2 regions of the Protofrankia sp. Cj3 genome follow, and region 2 is predicted to be linked to the other one. Evidence: riboswitches for the same ligand, from Rfam matches in the RefSeq annotation. Region 2 holds a riboswitch; the other holds the start of a gene.

What was found. A riboswitch is a leader RNA that binds a small molecule or an ion and turns the genes downstream of it on or off. The one in region 2 is predicted to bind cyclic di-AMP.
Region 1: another riboswitch for cyclic di-AMP. It lies ahead of MJ783_RS06150 (C40 family peptidase); the one in region 2 lies ahead of MJ783_RS17355 (transglycosylase family protein).

What each region holds. Positions count from the first base shown of each region.
Region 1 is NZ_CAKJTR010000029.1:640-5,430, reverse strand. It holds gene corA (magnesium/cobalt transporter CorA) at 1-745, shown strand, start outside; gene MJ783_RS06155 (hypothetical protein) at 1,467-1,838, shown strand; cyclic di-AMP (ydaO/yuaA leader) riboswitch at 2,287-2,458, shown strand; gene MJ783_RS06150 (C40 family peptidase) at 2,644-3,627, shown strand; gene MJ783_RS06145 (plasmid partitioning protein) at 4,156-4,791, opposite strand, start outside.
Region 2 is NZ_CAKJTR010000142.1:354-5,144, reverse strand. It holds gene MJ783_RS17370 (hypothetical protein) at 1-242, opposite strand, end outside; gene MJ783_RS17365 (haloacid dehalogenase-like hydrolase) at 305-973, shown strand; gene MJ783_RS17360 (multicopper oxidase domain-containing protein) at 1,360-2,766, shown strand; cyclic di-AMP (ydaO/yuaA leader) riboswitch at 3,236-3,411, shown strand; gene MJ783_RS17355 (transglycosylase family protein) at 3,419-3,802, shown strand; gene MJ783_RS17350 (SDR family oxidoreductase) at 4,271-4,791, shown strand, end outside.

The DNA.
Region 1 (4,791 bases), on a different contig from region 2:
CCTCAAGACCGCCTGTTACGTGGAACACGAGGAGCTGACCTCGACATCGGAGATCGTCAACACCGGCGAGGTCATGGTGTTTCTCGGCCAGGATTTCGTAGTCACGGTCCGGCATGGGGAACATGGCGGGCTCCAAGCCCTGCGCAGCCGGCTGGAAGCGCACCCGGAAATGCTCCGCCACGGACCGTCGGCTGTCCTCCACGCTATCTGCGACCAGATTGTCGACGATTACCTGGCGGTTACCGAGAAGATTGAAATCGACATCGACGACGCCGAGGGATCGGTCTTTCACCGATCGATTCCGCCCGATGCCAGTAAAGTTTACCAGCTCAAACGTGAGGTGCTTGAGCTCAAGCACGCTGTCACGCCACTCGCCGCTCCGCTGCGAGCGCTCACCGAACCGGACGTCGGCGGGATTGCCCCGCGCATTCAGGAATACTTCCGTGACGTGGCCGACCACCTCGAACAGGTCACCGAACGAATAGCTCGATTCGACGAGCTGCTGTCGTCAATTATTCAGGCGACCTTGACACAGGTGGCCATCGCGCAAAACGAGGACATGCGCCGCATCAGTGCCTGGGTCGCCATCGCCGCGGTTCCGACAGCGGTTGCCGCCATTTACGGGATGAATTTCGAGCACATGCCCGAACTGCGGCAGCCGTGGGGATATCCCGCTGCTCTCTGCTTGATGGCGGCAATCTGCTTCACCCTGCACCGAGCCTTCAAACGGAATGGCTGGCTGTAGCCTCGTACCGTGGTACGCTCAAATATCAACTGATAGCATGATGGACGCTCGTGAATATTGCTGCTGGCTTTCGCGGCCGGTCCGGTCAGCTCGCCGGTGGAGCCGATACACCGACGAGCTGACCGGTATAGCAGAAGGCCGCGATCATCATTTTTTGCGTGGCTGACGCCCAAAAACCGACCGAACTCATGTTTCGTGGCGTCCCGTGTGTAAAAATTGAGCAGGGTGTTGAAGGCGCCACAATACCAGGCAAATTATCCACCGAGCTGGCCGCGCCGCGAAGCTCCCGCCAGACGCGGGTGGCCTCCGTTCGAGCCAGCACAACTGGCACAACCAGTGCCACAGGCCGGGCCATGGGAATTACCACGGCGCGGCCCCGCCGACCCGGCTGGGATACCGCCCGTCAGGACTATACCGTACCCAGCAGGACCGCACCGCGGCTTCGTTCGATAGCTATTTCATACTAGGAACAACGACATATCACCCGACAGCGGGATTCACGGAGACCACGCTGTCGGCTACCGTAATCGCCTGTGTCAGGCCTTCGTGCGGGAGTTCACAGTCAACTGCCGTCCCAGCCGCGGGCTAGCGGCAGCGTACGGTTACAATCCGTTCTCAGTCGCAACGCGGGCGTGGGTGGCAATGACGACGCCCCCCGCCGTATCCACACCATCACCTGTGACGTCGACCGCGACATCCGCGACATCCGCGACGCGATCCGATGACCCAGCCGACATACCCGGTCCGTAACGATCTTATCGCCGAGCTGGCGACAAGACTGGAGCAGCTCGATCAGATCCTTGGGCGGCTGGAGGATGCCGAGCGGCAGGCCGCCGACGCCAGCGAGCGCCTGATGCGCACCCGGCGGTGGCAGGAGGAGACGGTCCGCGCGATCCAGGACGAGCGAGCGCAGATGCGCACCCATCAGCGGGCGCTGGACGATCTCGCGGACCGCGCACAGGCGGCCGTCGAGGCCCTGTCCGGCCAGTACCGCTCCCTGCCCCCGGAGATTCACGAACTCGCGGTCGAACTGCACGTCCTGCAGACCGCGGGCCTGCTCTCCCGCCGCGACACCCGCGCCCGGCGCCGCTGACGCCGACCCGTCCCAGGCCGCGGACATCCTCTCGCACAGCGGATTTCGGAGCGGGAAATCCCATAACGGCTGACACAGTGCGTAATCTAGCGAGCCTATTCATTAAGACAATTTTCGCTACTACATGTCAGCGATATATAGCTGTCGGCACTCAAGCACCCCCCCGTCGCCGGACCGTCACCGCTATGGCGTAATGTCATCTTCCGCATCCTGTGGGTCATGGCATGGCAAGCCTCCGTCTGGGCGACCTGTCGCAGTGGCCAGCAGATCAAGATAGAGCGGCGAGTGATCGGCAAGGAGGATGAGAGGAACCGCTATGGTCACTTCTGCGAGTACTCGCCGTAGTTGTGAGGGACTAGTATTTGCTGGCACCATCCTTTTGAACTAGTCTCGCGCCGACGTCACGACAACACCGGGCCGAACGCCGAATCCTGCCCACGGCCCCGGTGTCCCCTCCGAGTCGTCACCAGGGCAGGAGCGGGGGACCCATCCTCCACCGGTTTGGCACCGAGCCACGGTGCCGACCTAGGGGTGAAGTGAGTCGTGTGCTGGTCGCACGGCCCACCGGGCAGCCCAGCCCGAACCCGACAGCTCACCTCGCAGGCGAACGGGAAGGATCACAGTCTTGTCTGCGCCCGATGTGCAGCTTGATCCGGCAATATGGCCATGTTCGTCGCCGACGGCGTCGCTGTCCTCGCTGCGACCTCAGGCCGAGACACCTGGGCGTCCAGCCCGCGGCAGGCACCGCGCGCCCGCTCCGCCGTCGGCCCCCGGCCGCGTCCGGGCACGTGCCGCGGTCGCGGCGATGACAACCGGCACGGTTGCGGTGTCAGGCGTCGCGCTGGCCGGCTGCGCCCCGACCGACTCAGGGATGGACGAGACTTCGGTCAGTTCCCGGATCACCCTTGGCTCTCAGTTCGGAAGCCAGGCGTCACTCGCCGGTCTGCGCACGTCCGTTATCAACCCGGCCACCTCGGTTGGCCCCGGGTCCATCACCAGCCATGTGATCGATCAGGCTGACCTGCACCCCAAGTCAGGTGTCGCGCTCAGGGTCACTAATCCGGACGTGTCAGTACAGGCCGACCAGCCCATTGACATGGGCTTCTCCCTCGAGGACGGGACGACCCACGCGCCGCTGTCAAACCAGCTCATCAAAATTCAGGTAAAGCTGCCTGACGGCTGGGCAACATTCAAGCACCTGTATACTAACGAGCAGGGCTTTGCGAGCTACACTGCCAAGGTTCTCACCACCACACAGATCACTGCTATCTTCGACGGAACGGATGCCCTGCAGTCGGCTCGCTCCTCGAACGTTGGTACTATGACGGTGGTGCCCAGTCCGGTCCCCGCGCCTCCGGCGCAGGCCGCCGGCTCGGCCGCTGCTGCCGCGTTTCGGGTATCCACCTCCGATACAGCGGATGCTACGATGCCAGTCGGATCGCTCGGTGAAAGAGCTGTCTATCTGGCCGCGCAGCAAGCCGGCAAGCCTTACGTGTATGGTGCGGAGGGCCCCTACTCCTTCGACTGTTCCGGCCTGGTTCAGTATGTTTTCAAACAGCTCGGCCGCAGTCTCCCCCGCACCGCGGAAGAACAGTACGAAGCCACGGCCCATGTGTCGCAGTACAATAAGCAGGTCGGCGACCTCATCTTCTTTGGTACGCCGGGAAACATCTACCACATCGGCATCTATGCCGGCGGTGGCAAGATGTGGGCGGCACCAAAGTCCGGTGAAGTCGTTTCGCTCAGAGATATCTACACCACGTCATACTCAGTCGGCCGGGTCAGTTAGCGGCCAGCGGCCTCGCTCGTTGACTCCTTCATCTCACTGATATGACTGACGCAGTCAGCCTCTGAAAAACATATAGCGGGTTCACGCGTGTCCTCCCCCTCCGGTCACGCGTGAACCTCACCGCCAGATCGGTGTTGTCGATATAAACACCGGTCTGGCGGTCCCAAACCACAACTGGATGTCTCCAAAGACTTCCGCTGGTCGGATCGAGCCAACCCCCCCGGCTCGCAATGCCCGGCGGAACACGGGCTTCCCCGGCCTTTCGCACTGAACCCCCCCCACAGTGCGCTTGGCCGGCGGAGGTCCTGGGCTCCCGCTGGTCGGCCGTGCCACCCCCCCGGCCAAGCCGACCGGCGGGAGCCCTCTCAACGACAGCCGACGAGGCGGGTCGAGGATTGATCCACAAATTGCCGGGATCTCCAGCTCGCTTCAGACCGAAGGCCACGCGAAAACACCATCATCGCGTGGCCTTCGGTGGCCGCTTAGAGTGACCGGCAATAGGGCGTTCGATCAGGGAGCGGCGACCGCTTAGCCCTTGATGTCCTTTGAGAATTTCCACAGCTCGCTGGTCGTGGCTTCGTTCCATTTCCGCCCTGGCGCAAGAGCCACTGGCTTGACATGGACCCGTGAAGGACACGCGGGGAGCGGCCCGACCGTGTTCACCGTCCCGACCGCCGTGAACAGTGGCTGCTGGGCGGGGTCGAGCGGGCCGCAGGCCACCGTGAGCGCGAGGCGGCCGCCCTCTCCCGCACCCCAGATGTAGATCCGGGACATATCGATGTTCGATCGCTCCTTGGCGACGTAACGGACCACGTCCCACAGATACCGCGCGTCCTGACCGTTGGTCTGCCAGGTACTGGCCACCGCCTCCGGATACACCAGAGCGAACTTCTGTTGATCAGCAAGCGCGGACACCTTACTGTCCTTCTCGATCGTCGCCGCGTCACTCTCGTCGTCATGCAGGACGAGGAGCAGCGGCACCGGCTTCTCGGGCTTGGCCTCGGCGTGGACCGCAAGCTCCCGGCCCGCGGACTCGTAGCCCGCCGGAATCTCGGCGCGCTCGGTCTTCACCTCGGGTGAGTGATGCCCGTAGGCGAGGGCAACGACGACCACGCCAGCGGCCACCAGCACCCGTCGACGGTTCTTGCTCCACAGCTCTTTCCC
Region 2 (4,791 bases):
GCGCGCGCGCGTGCCCCGCCGGAGAGCGGCGCCGGGCTGGTTGCCGGGCCGGCCGCGGGCGCGGCCGACAGCTCGCGCCGCCGGCGGTAGGCCGACAGCCGGTTGTGCGCGGAATCGTCGCAGTACGCGGGTGGCCGGCCGGGCCCGACCGGAGCACTCGGCGGATGCGTGCACCCAGGGTATGCGCATGTCACCGGATCGGTCTGGTTGACTGCTGTGCCCTCGGTCATGCTTGTGCTCACCGTCCGTCCGTTCCAGATTCTGTATTCCGCGGGCCGCCGTCGAACACGACAAGGATGCACGCATGAGCGAGACGCCTGAACGCGCGACCGCCGGGGTCGCGTTGTTCGATCTGGACGGTGTGCTGGTGCGTGGTGACACGTTCACCCGGCTGCTGCGCCGGCACCTGTCGCGGTCCCGATGGCGCGCGGCCCTGGTCATGCCGGTGACGCCCCTGCTGGCGGTACGCCCGCTGCGCGCGATCGCGGTACGGATGATAATGCGGCTGGCGTTGCTGGGCTTGGATGCCGCCCGGTTCCGTGCGCGAGCCGAGGCGTTCGGCCGGGAGCTCCCGGCCGAACGGGACGTGACGATACCCGAGGGCATCGCCACACTGCGCCGCCACCTCGACGCGGGCGATCGGGTAGTGATCGTGACAGCATGTGAACGAGAACTTGCCCGTACGCTCCTCGACACGCTGGGCCTGGGCGAGGTGGAACTGATTTCCTCGCAGCTGGTCTGGGGCCGATTCGGTGTTACTCGGGGCAGCCTGCACAACCATGGAGCGCGTAAACCGCGTCAGCTCGCCGCCCACGGGATCGAGCCGCCGTGGGAGCACGCCTACAGCGACTCGCTGGCGGACCTGCCCATGCTGGCCGCCGCCAACCATGCGGTGCTGGTCAATCCTGACGGGAGGCTCGCGCTACGCGCACAGCAGGCGCTGGGCGGGCGCCTGCGGATCGTCCACTGGTGAGGCCCATCCGCTCACGATAGCGTGAGAACGCCAGCCCGCTGGCAGGCTCCGGCGGCAGGGCGTCCGATGCGGCTGCCAACACGGCCGGGCGATCCGCGACCCGGTCCACGAGCAGCCTGAAAGCTCCTGCCCGCCCCGTCCAGCATGTGTCGCCGACCGGCTGCCCGACCGGTGCGCGTGCGTAGTGCCATCTTCCACATCCTTTGGCGGATTGTGGACTCTCACTATGCAGGGGAAGTCACGGAGGGTTACTGTCACGCTCCGTGATTGATAAGTTGCGCGCCATGCGGCGCACAGGTATCGGCGGCCGGACCGCCAGCCGGGTACGCGTAAGGAGGCAGTCGTCGTCACGGTCCGCGGAGACGACCGTTCGTGCCAGGCAGCGGATGTGCGTCAGAGCGGTGGTCGGGAGCGCGCTTGTGCTTGCCCTCGGGCCCGCCGCGATCGGGCCCGCGGCCGCGGCCGGGCCCACCGCGGCCGGCGGCACGGGCGCGACGGGAGAACGATCATCCTACTGGAACGACGCCGCCGGCCAGGAGTTCCACCCGACCGGTCGAGTGCGCACCTATTACATCGGTGCTGACGAGGTGGTCTGGAACTACGCCCCCGAGGGACGCGATGCTATCACCGGCCAGGCATTCGACCCGATAGCAAGGACATACGTCCAGTCCGGGCCCGGCCGGATCGGGACGAGTTACCTCAAGTGTCTCTACCGTGGTTACACCGACGCCAGCTTCAGCGGTCTGGCGCCGCGTCTCCCGCAGGATGCGTATCTGGGCTTTTTGGGCCCGGTGATCCGCGCCGAGGTCGGCGACACCATCAAAGTCGTGTTCCGCAACGCCTGCCGGATTTCTGACAGCGTGCATCCGCACGGCGTCTTCTACACCAAGGCGAACGAGGGCACGCCGTACGCGGACAACACCTCCGGGGTGGACAAGCTCGACGACGCCGTACCCACCGGAGGCACGCACACGTACACCTGGCTGGTGCCCGATCGAGCGGGTCCGGGCCCGCACGACGGCAGCTCGGTCATGTGGATGTACCACTCCCATACCAACGAGGTCACCGACACCTATGCCGGGCTCACCGGCCCGATGGTTGTCACCGGAAAAGGGAAGGCGCGGCCAGACGGTAGCCCCGTCGACGTCGACCGCGAGATCTTCGCGCTGTTCTCGATCGTCAACGAGAATTGGAGCCCGTATCTTCAGGAGAATCTCCGCCGTTTTGCCAAGCCGCCGTACCCGGCGCTGAACGATGCTGATTTCGAGCGTTCCAACATGCGGCATGCCATCAACGGCTACGTCTTTGGCAACGAGCCGATGATCACTATGAAAAAGGGTGCGCACGTCCGGTGGTACCTGATGAGCATGGGCGGCGAGGCGGATATGCACACGCCGCACTGGCACGGTAACGACGCGATCGTGGGCGGCATGCGTATGGACACCGTTCCGCTGCTCCCCGGCACCATGGCCGTGGCCGACATGGTGCCTGATGACGTCGGCATCTGGCTTTTCCACTGCCACGTGAACGAGCACATCACCGCCGGCATGCTGACCCGCTACCAGGTTGTGTCCGACACCGACACCAACAACGGTACTGCCGCCACCGCTATATCCGCGCCAGGGCCGTCGGCCACAACGATGCCGGTGCCCAAGGGCGCTGTCTCCGCGGGCGAAGGCGGGATAGCTGTCCCCCCGTCGTCTGTCCCCACCGCGTCCGCGATCATCGCGTTCGTGGTGGCGATCGGCGCCCGCAGGATCGTGCGCCGTCGCCGCCGTCGTGCCATGGGCTGAAACCGCGCCGTTCATCGCGGTCCAGGCCGGTAGCTCCTGCCGCACAACAGGCCTGGACCGCGATATGGCGAGAACCGCCAGCCGCCCAGAAAGCGGCTCCCGCGCACGGAGAGCCCAGGATCATCAGCGTTCGGACAGCCATATTGCCCACACCATACACGGCACTGTTGATGCGCAGGATCCCCGCGGCATCGTACGGCGGACGAACAACCGTCGGCGAACAACCACGCAGCCGACCCGCCTGCCCACCTACCGCGCGGGGCAGTTTTTTTGGCTGGGTGGCGGCCCCGGCACAATTGCGCCAGCCGGCCAGGGCCAACTATGGATAAGCGCGGGTGCGCGCACGTTACCGGCAGCCGTGATGGTTAGCAACATCGGCTGTGGACTGTGTGCCTCTTCACGGAGCCTTGCCTGCTGGGCGGTCATGGCACGTATGGTCCTCGCCGTGCCTTCGAGGGGAAGGCGCGCATCGGATGGCACGCCGAGTCCTGCCCCCGTCCGATGACAACCAATACGGTGGCAGGAACGGGGGAACCATTTCCGGACGTCGAAGCCAGGCGTTCTCGGGGTGAAGCCGCATAGCGCGGCCGGGCAGTCCCAGCCCGAATCCGACAGCTCACCTCGCAGGCGTGGGGAAGGACATCAACACAATATGTCCCATGTACGTTCTGGCGCTCGTGGAATCAGTCGAATCAAGGCGCGTGCTCGGGTACTGATCGCTGTACCGGCACTCGTCGCCGCCATCGGCGGCGGCAGCGTCGCGCTGTCCCAGCCAGCGAGTGCGGCACCGTCCAACGACGGTGTGCTGGCCGCCATTGCACAGTGTGAATCCGGCGGCAACCCGAAGGTTGTCAACTCGATCGGTGCCGGCGGACTGTTCCAGTTCCTGCCTAGCACGTGGCACGCTGTCGGTGGCTCTGGCCTGCCGCAGAACGCCAGTGTGTCCGAACAGTGGATGCGTGCGCGGATACTGTACGCGCAGCAGGGCACGAGCCCCTGGTACGCGTCGAAGCACTGCTGGGCCGGAAAGGCCTAGCGACCGGAGAGGACGCGGCGAGAGTCCCTCGCGCCGTCCACGGCGTCTGTCAGATCCGCCAGCGCCAGCGCTGTGTATATCAGGTATAGCCTCAGGTATCTCGACAGAGCGGCCGGCCCGGGTTCACCGGGAGGCTCTCGCGAAGCCTTGGGAGAGACCGGCCACGGCCGGTCTCTCCCAAGCGGCCGCCTGCTTCCGGCTCTCGGACCGGGCCGGGCGTACCCGCACAATCGATCTTCCGGCTGGGGGGCCGGGCGCGCCGCGGCGGTCTGTGGTAAACCCGGAAAAACGGCCCCGTCGGTGTGTCGTCGTTTCTTGTCCGGGCCCGTTTTTCGTTCGCGCCGGCTCCCCGCGGGGCTACTCGACTTCAGGCGGGCGGCGTAATACCGTACCGTGCGCGAGCGGTGCCTCATCAGGGGGTTTTTTCGATCCGCGCGCTGGGCTCTCGAGAAACCTGGTGCATGAGCGATGACAGCGAAGAACGACGTCCGTCGAGCCTTGGTGACCGGCGCTGGAAGCGGAATGGGACAGCTCCTCGCCCTCCGGCTGGTGCGGCAGGGCACAGACGTTATCGCGGTTGATCGGGACGAAGCCGGTCTCAAGGTCCTCCACGACGCTGGGCCCGGAAAGGTGACGACGCACACCATCGATGTCACCGATGCGGACGCCATGGCCGACGTCGTGACCTCGCAGCACCACACCCTGCTCGTGACGGCCGCCGGGATCGGGTACACAGGCAAGATCGCTGAGACCCCGGCCGCGGTGCACGCGAAGATCATGGCGGTGAACTACCAGGGCACAGTCAACGCGGTGACGGCCGCGCTACCCGGCTATCTCGCGCGGGGATCGGGCCGGCTCGTCCTTTTCTCGTCGATTCTCGGCTGGTTGCCGGTGCCGCAACACGGTCCCTATGGTGCGACAAAGTCGGCGTTGGTCATTTACGCTCAGACGCTACGGCATGAACTTCGCGGGACTGGTGTGCGGGTGAG